Regions from separate parts of the Streptomyces ortus genome, predicted to be linked through region 4. Evidence: riboswitches for the same ligand, from Rfam matches in the RefSeq annotation. Region 4 holds a riboswitch; each other region holds the start of a gene.

The links. Region 4 has a riboswitch for cobalamin ahead of K3769_RS36740 (energy-coupling factor ABC transporter permease). Riboswitches for the same ligand answer to the same signal wherever they lie in the genome.
Region 1: another riboswitch for cobalamin. It lies ahead of metE (5-methyltetrahydropteroyltriglutamate--homocysteine S-methyltransferase); the one in region 4 lies ahead of K3769_RS36740 (energy-coupling factor ABC transporter permease).
Region 2: another riboswitch for cobalamin. It lies ahead of K3769_RS37995 (CbtB domain-containing protein); the one in region 4 lies ahead of K3769_RS36740 (energy-coupling factor ABC transporter permease).
Region 3: another riboswitch for cobalamin. It lies ahead of K3769_RS03815 (ABC transporter substrate-binding protein); the one in region 4 lies ahead of K3769_RS36740 (energy-coupling factor ABC transporter permease).

Annotation. Positions count from the first base shown of each region.
Region 1 covers NZ_JAIFZO010000002.1:7,841,160-7,845,989, reverse strand. The annotation lists gene helR (RNA polymerase recycling motor ATPase HelR) at 1-904, shown strand, start outside; gene K3769_RS37360 (maleylpyruvate isomerase N-terminal domain-containing protein) at 971-1,624, shown strand; gene K3769_RS37355 (SDR family NAD(P)-dependent oxidoreductase) at 1,705-2,484, shown strand; cobalamin riboswitch at 2,515-2,732, shown strand; gene metE (5-methyltetrahydropteroyltriglutamate--homocysteine S-methyltransferase) at 2,898-4,830, shown strand, end outside.
Region 2 covers NZ_JAIFZO010000002.1:7,984,195-7,989,024, reverse strand. The annotation lists gene K3769_RS38010 (LacI family DNA-binding transcriptional regulator) at 231-1,316, opposite strand; gene K3769_RS38005 (histidine phosphatase family protein) at 1,646-2,233, shown strand; gene K3769_RS38000 (CbtA family protein) at 2,269-3,027, opposite strand; gene K3769_RS37995 (CbtB domain-containing protein) at 3,046-3,264, opposite strand; cobalamin riboswitch at 3,301-3,430, opposite strand; gene K3769_RS37990 (enoyl-CoA hydratase/isomerase family protein) at 3,518-4,666, opposite strand.
Region 3 covers NZ_JAIFZO010000002.1:217,106-221,935, reverse strand. The annotation lists gene K3769_RS03830 (VOC family protein) at 1-352, shown strand, start outside; gene K3769_RS03825 (MHYT domain-containing protein) at 548-1,429, shown strand; gene K3769_RS03820 (CoA-binding protein) at 1,501-1,908, opposite strand; cobalamin riboswitch at 2,019-2,205, shown strand; gene K3769_RS03815 (ABC transporter substrate-binding protein) at 2,273-3,301, shown strand; gene K3769_RS03810 (FecCD family ABC transporter permease) at 3,298-4,326, shown strand; gene K3769_RS03805 (ABC transporter ATP-binding protein) at 4,323-4,830, shown strand, end outside.
Region 4 covers NZ_JAIFZO010000002.1:7,712,903-7,717,732, forward strand. The annotation lists gene cbiQ (cobalt ECF transporter T component CbiQ) at 1-137, opposite strand, end outside; gene K3769_RS36735 (energy-coupling factor ABC transporter substrate-binding protein) at 144-545, opposite strand; gene K3769_RS36740 (energy-coupling factor ABC transporter permease) at 542-1,345, opposite strand; cobalamin riboswitch at 1,376-1,557, opposite strand; gene K3769_RS36745 (cellulase family glycosylhydrolase) at 1,800-3,494, shown strand; gene K3769_RS36750 (hypothetical protein) at 3,576-4,331, opposite strand; gene K3769_RS36755 (GNAT family N-acetyltransferase) at 4,746-4,830, shown strand, end outside.

The DNA of each region.
Region 1 (4,830 bases), 130 kb from region 4:
CTGGCTCGGCCCCGACGACGTACGCAGGCTGCAGCGCGCGGACCCGCAGGCGTGGACGGTGTCCGACCTGCCGATCCTGGACGCGGCGCGGCAGCGGCTCGGCGACCCGGAGTCGGCGCGGCGCAGGCGCCGGCACGAGGCCACCCTCGCCGCCCAGCGCGAGCGCATGACGCAGGTCGTCGACAACCTGATCGAGGCCGCGGCCGACTCGGGCGCCGACGGCGACGACGGCGAGGGCCTGGTGAGGATGTTGCGCGGCGAGGACGCCAGGGTCAGCATGGTCGACGAGTCCGAACTGTCCGTCGCCGAACCGGATCTGCTGGCCGGCCCGTTCGCGCACGTCGTCGTGGACGAGGCGCAGGAGCTGACCGACGCGCAGTGGCAGATGCTCCTGCTGCGTTGCCCGTCCCGGAGTTTCACCATCGTCGGGGATCGCGCGCAGGCCAGGCACGGGTTCACCGAGTCGTGGCGGGAGCGGCTGGAGCGGATCGGGCTCGACCGGATCGAGGTGGCCTCGCTGAGCATCAACTACCGGACCCCGCAGGAGGTCATGGCGGAGGCCGAGCCGGTCATCCGGGCCGCGCTGCCGGACGCCAACGTGCCGACCTCCATCCGCAGCAACGGTGTTCCCGTCGTCCATGGATCCGTCGCGGACCGGGATTCGGTCCTGGACACCTGGCTCGCCGCGCACCGGGACGGGATCGCCTGCGTCATCGGCGATCCGACGTTCCGGGCGACGCCCCGCGTCCGGTCGCTGACCCCGGAGTTGTCCAAGGGGCTCGAATTCGACCTGGTCGTCCTCGTCGACCCGCAGACGTACGGGACCGGGATCGCGGGAGCGGTCGACCGCTATGTCGCGATGACCCGGGCGACGCAGCGACTGGTCGTCCTCACCGGCGACTGAGCCCGGCCGGCCCTCCCCTCCGTATGCGCGCTTGTCCGCGGTCGTGTTCGGGCATACCGTGCCGCGGTGAAGCTCTTCTCGCTCGCCTGGAACGCATTGCGCACGGCGGTCGCCGAAGTCCCGGACGAGGACTTCGAGCAGCCGTCGGGCTGTACGGGGTGGCTCGTGCGGGATCTGGTGTGCCACCTGGTCATCGACGCCCAGGACATCCTGATCACCCTAGCCACCCCCGCCGACACCGAGCCGACCGTGGACGCGGTCACGTACTGGCAGCTCGACGGGGCCCCGGCCGGCGAGGATCCGCTGGACGCGCTGATCCCCCGGCTGGCCGCCGCGTACGGGGAGCCGGGGCTGCTGAAGTTCCACTTCGACGACGTCGGTTCCGCCGCGGGCCGCGCAGCCGGACTCGCCGATCCCGCGGCCCGTGTCGGCACCCGTGACGAGGTGCTGACCGTCGGCGCGTACCTGTCCGTGTACGTGCTCGAAGCGACCCTGCACCACCTCGACCTGATCGCCCGGCTGACCTCGACCGGCGGGCCGCCCGCCGAGACCCTGGCGGCGGCTCGCGCGGCGCTGGAGAGGATCGCCGGGACGCCGTTCCCGGCCTCGTTCTCCGACCGGGCCGCGCTGCTGATCGGCACCGGCCGGCGGACGCCGACCGACGCGGAGAGGACCGCCCTGGGCACCTTCGCCGAACGGCTCCCGCTCGTACTGGGCTGAGATCCTGTGTCATCTCCCCGGCCGGGTGGATCCGCGGCCCCGCCGGTCCGCCCCTGGTGGGGCCCTTCTAGGGTGCCGTCATGGACTCGCAGCACTACCTCGCAGAACTGTTCTCCCTGGACGGCCGGGTCGCCCTGGTGACCGGTGGCAGCTCCGGCATCGGGCGGGGGGTGGCCGAGGCGCTGGCCCGCGCCGGGGCGAGCGTCGTCGTCGTGGCGCGCGGGCAAGCGGAACTGACCGCCACGGTCGAGGAGTTGGAGGCGCTCGGCTGCAGGGCCGCCTGGGTGGGCGCGGATCTCGGTACGCGTGAAGGCGTGCGCGAGGCCGCCGAGCGGGCCGTCGAGGCCTTCGGTGAGCCCGACATCCTCGTCAACTGCGCCGGGGTCAACCTCCGGCCGCCGATGAGCGAGCTCAGCGACGAGGTCTGGGACACCACCATGGCCCTGAACCTGGACGCGCCCTTCCTGCTGGGCCGGCGTTTCGGCCCGGCCATGGCGGAGCGGGGCTTCGGCCGGATCATCCACGTCACCTCGCAACAGGCTCACCGCGCCTTCGTCCAGAGCGGTGCCTACGGCGTCTCCAAGGGGGCGCTGGAGTCGCTGGCCCGCTCGCAGGCGGAGGCCTGGTCGCCGTACGGGGTCACCGTCAACACCCTGGTGCCGGGCTTCGTGATGACCCCGCTGAACCGGCGTCTGTCGTCCGACCCGGAGAAGGTGGCGGCCCTGGCGGCGCGCACGATGGTCGGTCGCAACGGCCTCGCGGAGGACTTCGCGGGCGCGGCGGTCTTCCTGGCGAGCGCCGCCTCCGCGTACGTCACCGGGCAGTCGGTCTTCGTCGACGGCGGCTTCTCCGTGCACTGAAATGTTTTCCACGACCGGTCCGTGACCCGTAGGGTGGCCGGTGCAGCTGGTTCGCCCCGTCCGCCAGGCGGGTGCGTCGCAAGAGGGAACCCGGTGGGAATCCGGGACTGCCCCGCAGCGGTGAGTGGGAACGACCGCCGTCACACGCACTGGGCCCGGCCGGGTCTGGGAAGCGACGGCCAGTAGGTGTCCTCCGCAGGGAGGATGTGCCCGCGAGTCCGAAGACCTGCCAACTGCCCGTGCGCGAACCATTCGCGCGCGGAGATCCCGGTGACCTCGTGGGCGGGTCGGCGTACTTGTTCCGGCGGACGGCCGCGCGCTGCGCGCGGCTCGGATTCCGTCCGGTTCGTCACCCCTTCGCGTTCACGTCCCGTCCCGGGATCCCAGGGAGATATCTCGCGAAGGAGATTTCCGTGACAGCGCAGTCCGCAGCCGCGGCGGCCCGGGCCACCGTGTACGGCTACCCCCGCCAGGGACAGCACCGGGAACTGAAAAAGGCCGTCGAGGGCTACTGGAAGGGCCGGGTCGACGCCGACACCCTCCGGATGACCGCCGCCGGCCTGCGCCGGACGAACTGGCGGCAGCTGGCCGAGGCCGGCGTGCACGAGGTTCCCACCGGTGACTTCTCGTACTACGACCACGTCCTGGACACCAGCGTCATGGTCGGCGCGATCCCCGAACGCCACCGCGCCGCCGTCGAGGCCGACGCGCTCGACGGCTACTTCGCCATGGCGCGCGGCACCCAGGACGTGGCGCCGCTGGAGATGACCAAGTGGTTCGACACGAACTACCACTATCTGGTGCCCGAGTTGGGCCCGGACACCGTCTTCACGGCCGACTCCGCCAAGCAGGTCTCGGAGCTGACGGAAGCCCTCGCGCTCGGGCTCACCGCACGTCCGGTCCTCGTCGGACCCGTCACCTACCTCCTGCTCGCCAAGCCCGCGCCTGGCGTGGCCGCCGGCTTCGACCCGCTGACGCTCATCGACCGGCTGCTGCCCGTGTACGCCGAGATCGTCGCCGACCTTCGCGCCGCGGGGGCCGAGTGGGTGCAGCTCGACGAACCGGCTCTGGTTCAGGACCGCACGCCCGCCGAACTGAACACCGCCACCCGCGCCTACCGGGATCTCGGCGCCCTGACCGACCGGCCGAAGCTGCTGGTCGCCTCGTACTTCGACCGGCTCGGCGACGCCCTGCCGGTCCTCGCCAAGGCCCCGGTGGAGGGCCTGGCGCTGGACTTCACCGGGGCCGCCGCCGCCGACCTGGACGCGCTGGCCGCCGTGGGCGGGCTGCCCGGCAAACGGCTGATCGCCGGAGTGGTCGACGGCCGCAACATCTGGGTCAACGACCTGGAGACCTCCCTCGCCACGCTCGGCACCCTGCTCGGACTGGCCGGCCGGGTCGACGTGGCAGCCTCCTGCTCCCTCCTCCACGTCCCCCTCGACACCGCCGCCGAGCGCGACATCGAGCCGCAGATCCGCCGCTGGCTCGCCTTCGCCCGGCAGAAGACCACCGAGATCGTCACGCTGGCCAAGGGGCTCGCGGGCGGCACCGGCGCGATCGCCGCCGAACTCGCCGCCAACCGGGCCGACCTGGCCTCCCGCGCCGGGTCCGCGATCACCCGCGATCCCGCCGTACGAGCCCGGGCCGCCGCCGTCACGGACGCCGACGCCCGCCGCTGCCAGCCGTACGCCGAGCGGGCCGCCGCCCAGCGCGCCCACCTCGGTCTGCCGCTGCTGCCGACCACCACCATCGGCTCGTTCCCCCAGACCACGGAGCTGCGCACGGCGCGGGCGGACCTGCGGGCCGGGCGAATCGACGGCGCCGGGTACGAGGAGCGCATCAGGGCCGAGATCGGCGAGGTCATCTCGTTCCAGGAGAAGACCGGCCTCGATGTGCTCGTGCACGGCGAACCCGAACGCAACGACATGGTCCAGTACTTCGCCGAGCGGCTCACCGGATACCTCGCCACCCGGCACGGCTGGGTCCAGTCCTACGGCACGCGGTACGTTCGCCCGCCGATCCTGGCCGGGGACATCTCCCGCCCTGAACCCATGACGGTGCGCTGGACGACGTACGCGCAGTCGCTCACCGCCAAGCCGGTCAAGGGCATGCTGACCGGGCCCGTCACCATGCTCGCCTGGTCCTTCGTCCGCGACGACCAGCCCCTCGGTGACACCGCCCGGCAGGTCGCCCTCGCCCTGCGCGACGAGGTGAACGACCTGGAGGCGGAAGGGACTTCGGTCATCCAGGTGGACGAGCCCGCCCTGCGCGAGACACTGCCGCTGCGCGCCGCCGACCGTCCGGCGTACCTGGCGTGGGCCACCGAGGCGTTCCGCCTCAGCACCG
Region 2 (4,830 bases), 270 kb from region 4:
GCGGGGTAGGGCGCGACGCGCTCGGTGGCAGGGGTGCGGCTTTGCCGGCGCTACCGTGCGGCGGGCCCGTACACGAAGGTCACCACGGTCACCATGCTCCCCATGGGCACCACGGTGATCATGGTTTCGTCGTCGGGCGCGGCCACAGCGGACGTCGGGGACGTCGGGGAAGCCTGCGTCGGCGTACGCCCTCCGTGGTCCCGGTCCGTGGTCGGGCGGGCGGGCGGGCGTCAGCCGAGCGTCGGGATGGCTGTCGTGTCCTCGCAGCCGCAGCTCGCCCGGCGGACCACGCCGACCGGCAGCATCAGGGAGACGGGTTCGCGCGGCGGCTGTCCGCCCAGCCGTCGTACGAGCAGGTCGACGGCCTCCTCCCCCATGCGCACCATCGGCTGCCGCACGGTGGTCAGCGCGGGGCGCACCATGCGGCTCAGCGGAATGCCGTCGAAGCCGGTCACGACGACGTCGTCGGGTACGCGCAGGCCACGGCGTTCGAGTGCCTGGAGCGCGCCCACCGCCATCTGGTCGTTGGCGAACACGAACGCCTCGGGCCGACCGCCGTCTCCCTCACACAGCAGGCCTGCGGCGCGGGCACCCTCCGCCTGGGTCATCATCGGCATGCGCAGCGCCGGTGCGGCGGCGCCCTCGACTCCCGCCTCGGCGCAGGCCCGGCGGAAGCCCCGGAACCGCGCCTCGACATCCGGTGAGTCGTCCACGAGTCCCACGTAGGCGAGGCGGCGCAGCCCGTGGTCGTGGATCAGGTGCCGGGTCAGCTCGTACTGGCCGTCCTCGTTGGCGACCTCGACGTGGTCGAGATGGTCCAGGGAGGGGTCCTGTGCGCGGGGTCCGGCCAGCATCACCACCGGCCGGCGCCGGGAGATCGCTTCGAGTTCTTCCGTCGGCACCGTGCGCGCCATCACGGCGAAGCCGTCCACCCGGCCGGCTACCTGGGCCACCAGGCTCTCCGGGCCCCCGGCGAGGGAGGCCGCGATCAGCAGCGCGTACCCGTGCCGGCGGGCCGCGCGTTCCATGCCCCGGATGATCTGGTCCGAGTAGAGCATCGCGGCGTCGTCGTCCTCGGCGCCGACCGTGTCGGGGTCGGAGTAGTCCGGGAAACACAGGCCGAGGACCCCGGTGGAACGGCTGGCGAGGCCACGGGCGTTGCCGCTCGGCACGTATCCCAGCTCGGTCGCCGCCGCCAGGACGCGTTCGCGGGTGGCGGCGCGTACGGAGTCGGGGCTGCGGTACACCCTGGACACCGTGGCGATGGACACTCCGGCGCGTTCGGCCACGTCGTACACCGTGGGAATCGCGTTCACGATGCGGCGCCGTTCATGGGTCGGGCCCCCGTCTCTGGTGATGCATGTATGTCGATGAAAGCGCATTCACCCTAGAGGCGGGCAGGTCGGTGAGGCAACCGGGGCCCGGCGCCGGACATGTGCGTGCCCGCACCGGCCCCGCCGAGCCGTGCGAACTCCGCCGCCACATCGCGGGCGCTGCCCGATGCCGGGTCCGGGTCCGGGTCCGGGATCCGAGGTGAGCTCCATACGTATGCGGATGCGGATGCGGATGCGGATGCGGATGCGGATGCGGCGGTAGCATCCGTCCGCATGGACATGGTCAGCAAGGTGACGCGGGAAGTCGGCCCATGACCCACCGCGTCACTTTCGTCTCACCCGCGACGAGTTCGTCGCTGCGTGCGGCGCGCTTCGACGACGGGGCCTCGATCGACGCCGGCGCGGCTGCCCGCGCCCGTGCCGTGGGCGCGTCGCTCCCACCGGTCACGCGCGCCGTGGTCTCTCCCTCGGTGCGCTGCCGGGAGACGGCCGCCGCCCTCGGCCTGGACGCGGTGGACACGGCGGAGTGGGCGGGACTGGACGTGGGGCGCTGGCGCGGCCGTACGCTCGCCGAGGTCGGTGCGGCCGAACCGGAAGCCGTGGCCCGCTGGCTCGCCGATCCGGCCTCCGCGCCGCACGGCGGTGAGTCCGTGGCGGACTTCCGCGACCGGGTGGCGCGCCTGCTGGAGTCCTCCTCCGCCACGGACGGCCGTACGCTCGCCGTCGTCGAACCAGAAGTCGTACGAGCCGTGGTGGCCCATGTGCTGGCAGCGCCGGCCGCGGCCTTCTGGCGGATCGACGTGCCGCCGCTGTCCGCCACCACGATCAGTGGACGCGGCGGCCGGTGGAACCTGCGGGTCGGGCAGCCACTGGACGCCGGCCCGGCCACGGACCTCTGACTGCGGCCGGTCAACAGCGGTCGGCGCGCGACCGGTCAGTGCGGGGCCGGTGTCGCCGTATCCCCCGCGACCGTGGCGCGTTTCGGGTGGAGCAGCCGTTCGGCCAGTGCACCGAAGACGAGCCCGAAGGCCGACCACAGCGTGATCTGCAGGGCGAGGGCGGAGAGCCTGAACCGCCACAGCAGGGCGGCCGGGAAGTCACGGGGCACCTCGTTGACCGCGGGCAGGAACGCGTACGCCAGTCCGATCAGGACGACGAAGCCGAGAACGGCGACGACGGTGGCGTACCAGGTGCCCAGTTTCGGTGCGAGCCGCTTGCCGACGATCACCGCGGCGACGGCGAGGAGTACGCCCAGCACCATCATGAGGAGATAGAGGGTGGTCCGCTTGCCGATGGTGTCGGGGTCACCGACCGCGGGCGGGTTGGCCGGGTACTTCAGGAACGGCACGACGTAGACGGCGACCAGCGCGGCCCCCGAGAGCAACAGCGCCGTGGCGCGGGGGCCGAAAGGGCCGACGCGGCCGAGGGCGAAGCAGTAGGCGAGGGCGGTGATGCCACCGAAGGCCACCCCGTAGACCAGTACGCCGGTGGCGAGGCCGGCGGTGGACTGCAGGCTGCGCGAGACGAGTTCGGCCTCGTGCTCGTGCGCGGCGGCGTGGGACTCCTCGAAGCCGATGGCGCTGTCGACGTTCGGTTCACCGAGGAAGTAGGCGACGACCAGGGCGAGCACGCCGGCGGCCAGGCCGGCGAGCATGCCCCGCACGAGAAGGTTTCTCACCGTTGCGGAGTTCATGGGTGCGCGGGCCCCTCGTCAGTGGCAGGGGAAGCCGAGCAGGTGACGTGCGTCGTGGACCCATTCGTGGACGTCCCCGCCGGAGACGACGGAGGTGGCGCCCTGTTCGGCGCCGACGAAGTACAGCAGGAGCAGCATCAGGACGCCGATGAAGACCGCCCAGGGAGCGATGTCCCTCAGCGGCAGCTTGGCGGGCACGACAGGGGTGGTGCTCGGCGGGGCGACATGCTGCGCCATCGCGGGGCCTCCTCCGGGAACTCGCGTCCCATCTCGGTGGTGCACAGGACGACGGCCCCGGGTCTGACTCACGGGGTGCTCCCCTGGGGGAGTCACGCCGTTCACAGTGGCGCGACCGTGCCGGATTTCCACCGGCTTCCGTGCTGCCGTCGTCGGTATCCGAGAGACGCTACCGCTCGACGGGTGCATGCCCAAGAGCGGCGGCCGACAAGAACCCGCTCACACCGAACACTTACCTCTCAGAGCCCCAACCTCATCTCAGGCCCCACCTCAGGCCCCGACTCGGGCCCAGCTCCGGATCTGTCTCGGGTCCTGCCTCGGGTCCTGCCTCGGGTCCTGTCTCCGGGCCCGTCTCCAGTTCCAGCTCCGGGCCGCGTTCGCCGAGCGGCTCGAAGAAGCGTTCCACGTCGCCGTCGGTGACTTCGGCGAGGGTGGCCGGCGACCAGCGGGGGGTGCGGTCCTTGTCGATGACCTGGGCTCGGATGCCCTCGACCAGGTCGGGCGTGGTCAGGGCGGCGCAGGAGACGCGGTACTCCTGCCGCAGCACGCGCTCCAGCGAACCGAGGCGCCGGGCGCGGCGTACGGCGGTCAGGGTGACCTTCAGCGCGGTGGGCGACTTGGCGAGCAGAAGCTCCGCGGTCTCCTTCGCCACCGGATCACCGTGGTCGAGCAGCCGCCGGACGATCTCCTCGACCGTGCCGGCGGCGAAGCAGGAGTCGGTCCACTCCCGCTGCCCGGCCAGCTCCCCCTCCGGTGCGGGCCGCGCGTGCCGGTCGAGCGCTCCCCGGACTGGCAGCTCGGCGAGGTCGTCGAGGAGACCGGGAAGCGACGCCGACGGTACGTGGTGGTCGGCGAGCCCGCACATCAGGGCGTCCCCGGCCCCGATCGCCTCACCCGTCAGCGCCAGGCGGGTGCCCAGTTCGCCCGGAGCGCGGGAGAGCAGGTAGGTGCCGCCGACGTCGGGCACGAAGCCGATGCCGGTCTCGGGCATGGCGATCCTCGACCGTTCGGTGACGACCCGGACGCCGCCGTGCGCGGAGATGCCGACGCCCCCGCCCATGACGATGCCGTCCATGACGGCGACGTAGGGCTTGGACCAGCGGGCGATACGGGCGTTGAGGCGGTACTCGTCGCGCCAGAACGCGGCGGAGGCGGTGCCGTCCCCGTCCCGGGCGTCGTCGTGGATGGCGCGGATGTCGCCGCCCGCGCACAGGCCGCGCTCCCCCGCTCCGGTGACGACGACCGTCTCCACGGCGCTGTCGTGCTCCCACGCGGTCAGCGCCTCGTCGACGCGCCGCACCATGGCGTGGGTGAGGGCGTTGATGGCCCTCGGGCGGTTGAGGGTGAGGTGGGCGGCCCGGCCGGCCGTGTGCAGCAGGACCGAGTCTTCGCTGCCGGTCATCCGCATACCTGCGTCAGGCCGCGGGCCTCGATGTCACGCATGAGTTCGTCGGTTCCTTCCGGGATACGAGGGGCGCATAGGTCGCAAGCGATCTTCTCAAGTCCGCGTGCGCCCGGGCGGCCCGGGGCAGCGCGACGGCCCCGGGACTCCTGGAGGAGTCCCGG
Region 3 (4,830 bases), 7.5 Mb from region 4:
GCGCCTGCACACGCGCAACGCCTTCGACGCCGCGATGTTCTACGGCGAGGTGCTGGAGTGGGCGACCTCGCGGCCCGGCTGCTGCGAGGTGCACTACGACGGTGACGAGGTCGTCCTGCGCAGCGACGGCGACGTGGTGGCCCGTATCCACTCCGGCGCGGTGGAGGCCGCCCCCGATCCCACGATCCGGCCCCACTGGCAGGTCCACTTCGCGGTCACGGACGTCGAGGCCTGTGTCGACGCGGCGCTGAAGCACGGCGGTACGGTCCGGGACGGCGCGACCACCACGGAGGCGGTGCTGAGGGATCCCGACGGGGCCCAGTTCACGGTGACGTCGAAACCGCAGGCCTGAGGAGGCGGGCGGAGCGGCCGGTAACGGGCCGCACCACCGGAATAACCGCCTCCGGCTCGAAGAAGCCTATGTGTGACCGGAATTGACCGACATGGAATTCCGTTGGCTGCGATTGCACGAAACCCCTTGCTGACGGTCCGTCATGGCGCGTACATGTGTCCCCGCAACAGTCGTATTCCGGGGGGATGTTGGCATATGCAGGGCACGGTCGACGGATTCAGCTATGGAATGATCACGCCGCTCACGGCCTATGTCATGGCCTGTCTGGGGGCCGCCCTGGGCCTGCGCTGCATCACCCGGTCCCTGCGCGACGACCGGTCCTGGAGACCGGGCTGGCTCGCGCTCGGGGCGGCGTCGATCGGCTGCGGCATCTGGACGATGCACTTCATCGCCATGATCGGATTCCAGGTCGAGGAGAGCCGCATCCACTACGACACCGGCCTGACGATCCTCAGCCTCGCGGTGGCGATCGCGGTGGTCGGTCTCGGCGTCCTCGCCGTCGGCTGTCGCGGCGCGAACACGGCGACCCTGCTCGTCGCGGGCACGTTCACCGGCCTCGGGGTCGCGGCCATGCACTACATAGGCATGGCCGCCATCCGGCTCAACGGCGACCTGCGCTACGAGGTCCGTACCGTCGCGCTCTCCGTCCTGATCGCCGTCGTCGCCGCGACCGCCGCGCTGTGGGCGGCGGTCGCCATCCGCGGCTTTCTGACCAGCCTGGCGGCCGGCCTGGTCATGGGCGTCGCCGTGACCGGGATGCACTACACGGGCATGGCGGCCGTCAGTGTGCATCTGCACGTCGCGGTAGGCACACCGGACTCGGGAGACCCGGCCCACTCGCTGCTGCTGCCGATGCTCATCGGCCCGGTCCTCTTCCTGGCGCTCGCGGGGGTGGTGGTGATGTTCGACCCGATGCTGGTCCTCGGGGACGGCGACTGGAACCGGGCCGCGTCCCGCCGCCGCACACCCGCCCCGAACACGCAGCCGCCCACCTGGTCCGGCTCGGCGTTCGACGCACGGCCGGGGACGGACCGGCGCGGGTACGGGCCCGGGACCCCGGGGCGCCGCGACAGCTGAACGCGACCGCCGTTCCGGCCCGACTTTCCCGACCCCGCCGGCCCGCGGCCGGAGCCGTCCGCCCCGCCGGTTCAGCCCAGGCGGGGGATCTCGATCGCCGGGCAGCGGTCCATGACCATGTCGAGGCCGGCCGCGCGGGTGCGGTCGTACGCGGCCTCGTCCAGCACGCCGAGCTGGAACCAGACGGCCTTGGCGCCGATGGCCACGGCCTCGTCGGCGACCGGGCCCGCCAGGTCGCTGTTGACGAACACGTCGACCACGTCCACCTCGAAGGGGATGTCCGCCAGGGAGGCGTACCCCTTCTCCCCGTGGACCGTCTCGGCCTTCGGGTGGACGGGGACCACGCGCTTGCCGAAGCGCTGGAGCACCTCCGCCACGCCGTACGCGGCACGCCGTTCGTTCGACGACAGGCCCACGACGGCCCAGGTGTCGCCGCTCTCGGTGAGGATCTTGCGGATCGTTGCCGGGTCGCCGTACACGATGGACCTCCTGCGGATACGAGTGTGCTTCTCGCGCCGGACAACAGCGGGCGGGGCACGCTGATTCCCGCCGCCCGGCTCCCCGCGCCGCAAAGGCGCGGAAACCGTCGTGATAGCTTGCGCAGGCCAGTCGAACCCATGTACGTGGGTCAGGGAATCCGGTGGGAATCCGGAGCTGACGCGCAGCGGTGAGGGTGACGGGCGGGGCATCGGCCACTGGATCGGATCGACGGTCCGGGAAGGCGCCTCGTCCGGGTGAACCCGAGTCCGAAGACCTGCTGGCGGCCTCCGCGGTCCCGAGACGGCGGGGGAGCACCGTACGACCGGGCTCCGCGTTCGAGCCCTCGACGTCTGAGGAACTTCCGTGCCCATCGCACGCCCCGCCCGCCCTGTCGCCCTGCTCGTTTCCGGGATCGTCCTGCTGACCGGCTGCGGCGGCGCCGACTCGCCGGCCGGCGGCGGGACCTCCGCGGCGGCCGTCACCCTGGACAACTGCGGCCACACCGTCCGCGTGGAGTCCCCGCCGCGCAAGGCCGTCTCCCTGAACCAGGGCACCACCGAGATCCTGTTCTCGCTGGGCCTCGCCGACCGGATGGCCGGCACCGCCACCTGGACCGATCCGGTGATGAAGGGCCTGGAGAAGGCGGACGCGAAGGTCAAGCGGATCGCCGACAACAACCCGTCCTTCGAACGGGTGCTGGACGCCGATCCCGACTTCGTCGCCGCCTCGTTCGTGTCCACGCTCGGCAAGGGAGGCGTCGCCACCCGCGAGCAGTTCGAGAAGCTCGGCGTACCCGCGTACGTCTCGCCCTCCGACTGCGCGGGCAAGGACAACACCGGAGACGGCGACGGCGCCCGCGAGAAGGCCCTCGGCATCGACGCGATCTACGGCGAGATACGTGACCTGGCCGAGGTGTTCGGCGTCGAGGAGCGGGGCGAGAAGCTGGTCGCCGAGCTCCGGCAGCGCATGAAGAGGGCCACCGCCGGCATCGACGCCTCGGACGTCTCCCTCCTGTACTGGTTCGCCAACTCCGAGTCGCCCTACATGGCGGGCTGCTGCGGCGCCCCCGGCATCATCACGCGGGCGTTCGGCGCGCAGAACGTCTTCGACGACACCCATGAGGAATGGCCCCAGATCAACTGGGAGACGGTCGCCGACCGCGACCCCGACGTCCTCGTCATCGGCGACCTGACCCGCAAGTCGCAGACCGCCGAGTCCGCGAGGAAGAAGATCGAGTTCCTGGAGTCCGACCCCGTCACCAAAAACATGACGGCCGTGAAGAAGAAGCGGTACGTGCTGCTCAGCGGGCAGGCCATGAACCCGACCATCCGTACCGTCGAGGGCGTCGAACAAGTAGCCGCCGCCCTGCGGGAGTTCGGGCTCACGGGGTGACCCGCCGGGGCATACGGCCGCGCGTGGGCCCGCTCTGCGCGGCAGGCGCGGCCCTGCTCGTCGCCTCGGTCGCTCTCGCCATCACCATCGGCCCCGCGGACATCGGCGTCACCGACGTCTGGTCCGTGGTCGCCTCCCACCTCGGCTGGGGGAGTACGGGGCTGAGCCCCATCCGGGAGGGGATCGTCTGGCAGCTGCGGCTGCCGCGCACCCTGCTGGCCGCCGTCTGCGGAGCCGGGCTCGCCGTGTGCGGCGCGGTGATGCAGTCCCTGCTGCGCAATCCGCTCGCGGACCCCTTCGTCCTCGGGGTGTCCTCGGGCGCCTCGACCGGCGCGGTCGTCGTGGTCGTCCTCGGCGCCGGCGGCGGCCTGGTGTCGGTCTCGGCGGGCGCCTTCCTCGGAGCACTGCTGTCGTTCGGACTCGTCCTGCTGCTCAGCCACACCCTCGGCGGGACGACGGACCGCGTGGTGCTGAGCGGCGTCGCCGCGATGCAGCTCTTCTCCGCGCTGACCTCCTTCGTCGTGCTGACCGCCGCCGACGCCGAGACCACCCGCGGTGTGCTGTTCTGGCTGCTCGGCTCGCTCGGCGGGGTCGGCTGGACGGACGTCTGGGTCTGCCTCGCGGTCCTGGCGGTCGCGCTCGTGGTGTGCCTGGCGTACGCGCGCACGCTGGACGCGTTCGCCTTCGGCCAGGACTCCGCCGCGACCCTCGGGGTGTCGGTGGCCCGCACCCGGCTGGTGCTGCTGTGCGTGACGGCGCTCCTGACGGCCGCGCTCGTCAGCTCGGCGGGCGCGATCGGCTTCGTCGGACTCGTCCTGCCGCACGCCGCCCGTGCGCTGGTGGGCTCCGGCCACGCCCGGCTGCTGCCGGTCGCCGCCCTCGCCGGGGCGGTGTTCCTGGTGTGGGTGGACACCCTGGCCCGTACCGTCCTCGACCCCCAGGAAGTGCCCGTCGGCGTGGTCACCTCACTCATCGGCGTACCGGTCTTCGTGCTGGTGCTGTACCGGACGCGGAGGACACGATGACGACCGAGCGCGTCGAGACGGCCGCCACGGCCGAGGTCGGACTCCGGGCCGGTCGGGTCACCCGCACCGTCGACGGACGCGTCATCCTGGACGGCGTCAGCATCAGCCCCGCCCCCGGCACCACCGTCGGCCTCCTCGGGCCCAACGGTTCCGGCAAGTCCACCCTCCTGCGCCTGCTCTCCGGCGTCCTCACCCCGGCCTCGGGCGTGGTCACCCTCGACGGCAGCCCGCTCGGCGAACTGGGCCGCCGCGACATCGCCCGCCGTATCGCCGTGGTCGAACAACAGGCCGACACCCAGGTCGAGCTGAACGTCCTGGACGTCGTACGCCTCGGCCGCACCCCGCACCGCCGCGCCTGGACACCCCCGTCACCGGCCGACGAGGAGGCCGTACGGGACGCGCTGGCCCGCACCGGGCTCGCCGACCGGGCCCACCAGTCCTGGCACACCCTCTCCGGCGGCGAACGCCAACGCGTCCAGATCGCCCGCGCGCTCGCCCAGGAAC
Region 4 (4,830 bases):
ACCAGGACCAGGGCGGCGCCCGGCCAGGGCGGCAGGGAGATCGCCAGGACGGTCAGGCCGAGACCGAGCACGGCCTTGTCCACGGGGTGGCGGCGGCGCCAGCGACTGCTGTGCGCCGCCGCGTCGATCGGCAGCACGAACGCTCAGGTCCGTTCGGCCGGACGGTTCGGCCGGGCCGCGGACTCCTCGGCACCGCCGGGTGCCCCGGCCGTCGGGTCCCGGCCGTCCTCGCGCTGTGCCAGGACGCGCAGTTCACCCTGGCGCCTGCCCCGGCGCAGGCCGAAGTAGTAGGCGAGGACGCCCGCGCCGAGGGCGGCCTGGAGGGCGAACAGCGCCGACTCGATCTCACCGGACGGCGGCTCGTACAGGGGTGAGAACCACGGCTCGTAGTCCGGCTCGATCTCGGTGATCGCGGTCTCCGCCTCCGCGTCGGCGCCCGTGAACGGCTCCTCCTTGTGGTCGCCCATGCCGAAGACCAGCGGCAGTACGGCGAGCGCGGCCACGAGGAGCAGCAGCAGGGTGTTGATCTTCGCGCCGCGGCTCATCGGGTCACCGTCCCGGTCGTGTCGGTCGTCCTGACCGTCCCGGTCGTGTCGGTCGTGTCGTCGGCATCGGTCGGGTCCCCGGTGTCGGTCGTCCCGCCGATTTCGGCGGCCCCGGACTTCCCGCCCCCGGACCGCCTGCCGGTCAGGAACACGCCGAGCCGGGTCAGTTCGCCCTTGCTCGACTGCACCAGCAGCCGCATCACGAGCACCGTGAGCAGTCCCTCGCTCACCGCGAGCGGGATCTGCGTGACGGCGAAGATCGAGCCGAACTTGCCGAGCGCGCCCAGGAATCCGCTGCTCGGGTCGGGGAACGCGAGCGCCAGCTGCACGCTGGTGACGCAGTAGGTGGACAGGTCGGCGACGAACGCGGCGCAGAACACCGCGACCATGAGCGGCACGTCGAACCGCCGGAGCAGCCGGTACACCGCGTAGCCCGCCCACGGTCCGGCGATCGCCATCGAGAAGACGTTGGCGCCCAGTGTGGTGAGCCCGCCGTGCGCGAGCAGCAGGGCCTGGAAGAGCAGGGTGATGGTGCCCAGGACCGCCATGACCGGCGGCCGGAACAGGATGGCGCCCAGACCGGTGCCGGTCGGATGCGAACAACTCCCGGTCACCGACGGCAGTTTCAGTGCGGAGAGAACGAAGGTGAAGGCCCCCGACGCGCCGATGAGGAGCGTGCTCTCGGGATGTTCTCTGACCTCACGGGTGAGCGACCGGACTCCGTGGACGACGAACGGCGCCGACGCGACGCCCCAGGCGACCGCGTGCGCCGGAGGAAGGAAACCCTCGGCTATGTGCATGGCTCAGCAGACCCTCTCCAGCACCTCGTGGATGGTTGACGTGCCTTGGCCGGTCTCCTGGCTTACGGGTAACACCGCCCGTGCTCCGCCTTCCCGGGTCCGAGGACCCAGTGGCTGCCCGTGAGGGCCGGAGCCGGACTTCCCGATCACAGTGGCGAGGGCCGCACCGGCATCACACCGATTTCCCGAGCACCAAGGCGTCGTGACAGTAGTGCGCGTACCCGGGTGGTGACAAGGCGGCCCTCGGGGGGCGTGAGAGTGGTCACGCGGCGCGCACCGGTGGTCCCGGCGGAAACGGACCCCCGGCCTGTCATCCATCACGGCACATCCGTTACAGCCGTCAGGAAGCCGAGGTTGTGCCAAGTCTTGACGTGTTCCTGGCAAGGTGACTCCATGGGAGCGCTCCCACTTTCCCGTAATCCAAGTTTCTTGGCGCTCACTTCCTGGAGTCGCAGTGAGAAGAGCAAGAAGCACGACACGAAAGAGCCACATCAGCGCGTTGCTCGCCGGGCTGGCCGCCTTTCTGGGGCTCGTCGTCCTCGGCGCGCTCGTACCGACCGCCGCACATGCCCAGATGCCCGGTGACCCGCCCGGCGCGTCCGCGGGTGCCCTCGCGACCGGCCTCCATGTCGACGACGGCCGCCTGCTCGAAGGCAACGGCAACGATTTCGTCATGCGCGGCGTCAACCACGCCCACACCTGGTACCCGGGCGAGACGCAGTCGCTGGCCGACATCAAGGCGCTCGGCGCCAACTCCGTGCGCGTCGTCCTGTCCGACGGCCACCGCTGGAGCAGGAACAGCCCCGAGGACGTGGCCGCCGTCATCGCCCAGTGCAGGGCGAACCGGCTGATCTGCGTGCTGGAGGTGCATGACACCACCGGTTACGGCGAGGACGCCGCGGCCGGCACGCTCGACCACGCGGCCGACTACTGGATCGGCCTGAAGAGCGTGCTCACCGGCCAGGAGAACTACGTCATCGTCAACATCGGCAACGAGCCCTGGGGCAACACCGACCCCGCCGGCTGGACCGCTCCCACGGTCGCCGCCGTCAAGAAGCTGCGTGCCGCCGGGTTCGAGCACACCATCATGGTGGACGCGCCCAACTGGGGCCAGGACTGGCAGGGCGTCATGCGGGCCAATGCCCAGGCCGTCCACGACGCCGACACCACCGGCAACCTGATCTTCTCGATCCACATGTACAGCGTCTTCGACACCGCGGCGGAGATCACCGACTACCTGAACGCGTTCGTCACCGCGAAACTCCCCATCCTCATCGGCGAGTTCGGCGGCCCCGCCGACCAGTACGGCGATCCGGACGAGGACACCATGATGGCCGCGGCCCAGCAGCTCAAGCTCGGCTACCTCGCCTGGTCCTGGAGCGGTAACACCGACCCGATCCTGGACCTCACGATCGGTTTCGACCCGACACGGCTGAGCTCCTGGGGTCAGCGCGTCTTCAACGGCGCCGACGGCATCGCCCAGACCTCGAAGGAGGCCACGATCTACGGTGGCGGCACCCCGGGTGACACCCAGGCCCCGACCGCGCCGGGCACCCCGGGTGCCGCCGCCGTGGCGGCCACCTCGGTGACCCTCACCTGGACCGCCGCCACCGACAACGTGGGCGTCACCGCCTACGACGTGGTGCGGGTCGGCGGAAGCGGTGAGACCACGGTCGCCGCGGCCACCACCAACACCGCCACCGTGACAGGGCTCACCGCAGGCACGGCGTACACCTTCGCCGTCTACGCACGTGACGCGGCCGGGAACCGCTCGGCCCGCTCGGCCACGGTGAGTGTCACCACCGCCGACGGCGGCGGCACGCCCGGGGCGAGCTGCTCCGTCGGCTACCGCGTCAGCAACGAATGGCCGGGCGGTTTCCAGGGCGAGATCACCATCCGCAACACGGGCACCGCGGCGATCAGTGGCTGGAAGCTGGTCTTCGCCTTCGCGGGCGGGCAGAAGGTCTCCAGCATGTGGGGCGGTACGCCGACCCAGAGCGGTGCGACGGTGAGCGTCGCCAACGCCTCGTACACCTCCACCATTCCCGCGAGCGGGTCGGTCACCGTCGGCTTCACCGCCGACAAGGGCGCCACGAACGCCGCCCCGACCGCGTTCACCCTCAACGGCACCACGTGCGCGACCACCTGACAGAGGGTCAATAGGGCACAGGGAGGCCACTGGCCGGCGGGGTCACCGCGCCCCGTCGGCCGGGCGAGCGCCGGATGTCGGTCAGGCAGTGGCTGCCGGGACGGCGGCCTGCTCCGCCGTGGCGCCGGCGGGCGCGGCCTTGGACGTCGTGTAGAAGACGGACGAGCCCTGCTTGCTGCGCTGGACCTGGCCCTTGGCGACGAGCCCCTCCACCGTGGTGCGTACGACCTTGGGCTTGATCTCGCGGTCGGGGTGGGCCTCCGCCAGTGCCGTGGCGACCTCGGCGGACGAGCGCGGCTCGGACTGCCGGCCGAGGTGTTCGCGGATGAGCTCGACGAGCGTGGGCTTCGCGGGACCGCTCTCGACGGACTTGGCCGCGGTCTTCGAAACGGTGGACTTCGCAGCCGCGGGCTGTGCGGCGGTGGACTTCGTGGCGACGGGCTTCGCGGTGGTGGTCGTCGGCTTCGAAACAGCCGACTTCGAGGCCGACTTGGCGGTGGCCTTCGTCGCAGTGGTCTTCGTCGCGGCGGGCTTGGCCGCCGACTTCGCGGTGGTGGCCTTCTTCCGTCCGCCCGCCGTGGCGGTGGCCTGGCGCGGCACCGAAGGCGCGGGCGCGGAGCCACCCTTGGCGTTCGCGGCGGACTTGTCACCACCCAAGGCCCGCTGCAACTCGGCCAGCAGGGTCTGGTCGTGCTGCAGTGCACTCAACTGCTCCTGGAGCGCCTCCACTTCGGCGCCGATACGTTCCTGCTCCTTGGTGTTGCGTTCGAGATCCGCGGACACCTGGGCGGCGTAATGGGTCTTGAGCTCCGTGGCGGCCGATTCGACTTCGGACATGGCAGTTACCTTTCCTCGTCATCGTGTGGTGCTGGGGCCGGATGCTACTCGCATCATCAGGCCATGATCCCGAAGTTGTCAGGACCGTCCGCGCGCTCCCACGGCTTCTGACACCCTGTCCCGAGCCGCAAAGGCGCAGGCTGCGAGGTGTGCGAGAGACACCTGACCCGTCGCGTGAAGCCATGTCTCGAATTCAACCTTCAAGGTGACTTTACGGACTGACCGACCGGTGCACCCGACTCGCACCCTTTTCGTTACGACCGGCAGCCTTGACAGGCTGCGTACTGTTTCGCGAAGTTTGAGCCTTGCGGACACCTCGGGTCCCGGCCCGTCGGCCGTCGGCCGTCGCCCGTCGGCCGGGGAAGTGCCGGGACGCGGACGGCGCGTCCCTGGGGGAACGGGGGGCTACCGTCCATGCGATCCACCGAGGTGGACATCACCACCCACCGACCCGAGTCCCTGAGCGCATCGCTGCGCCGGGACTGGCACCGGGCGGCTG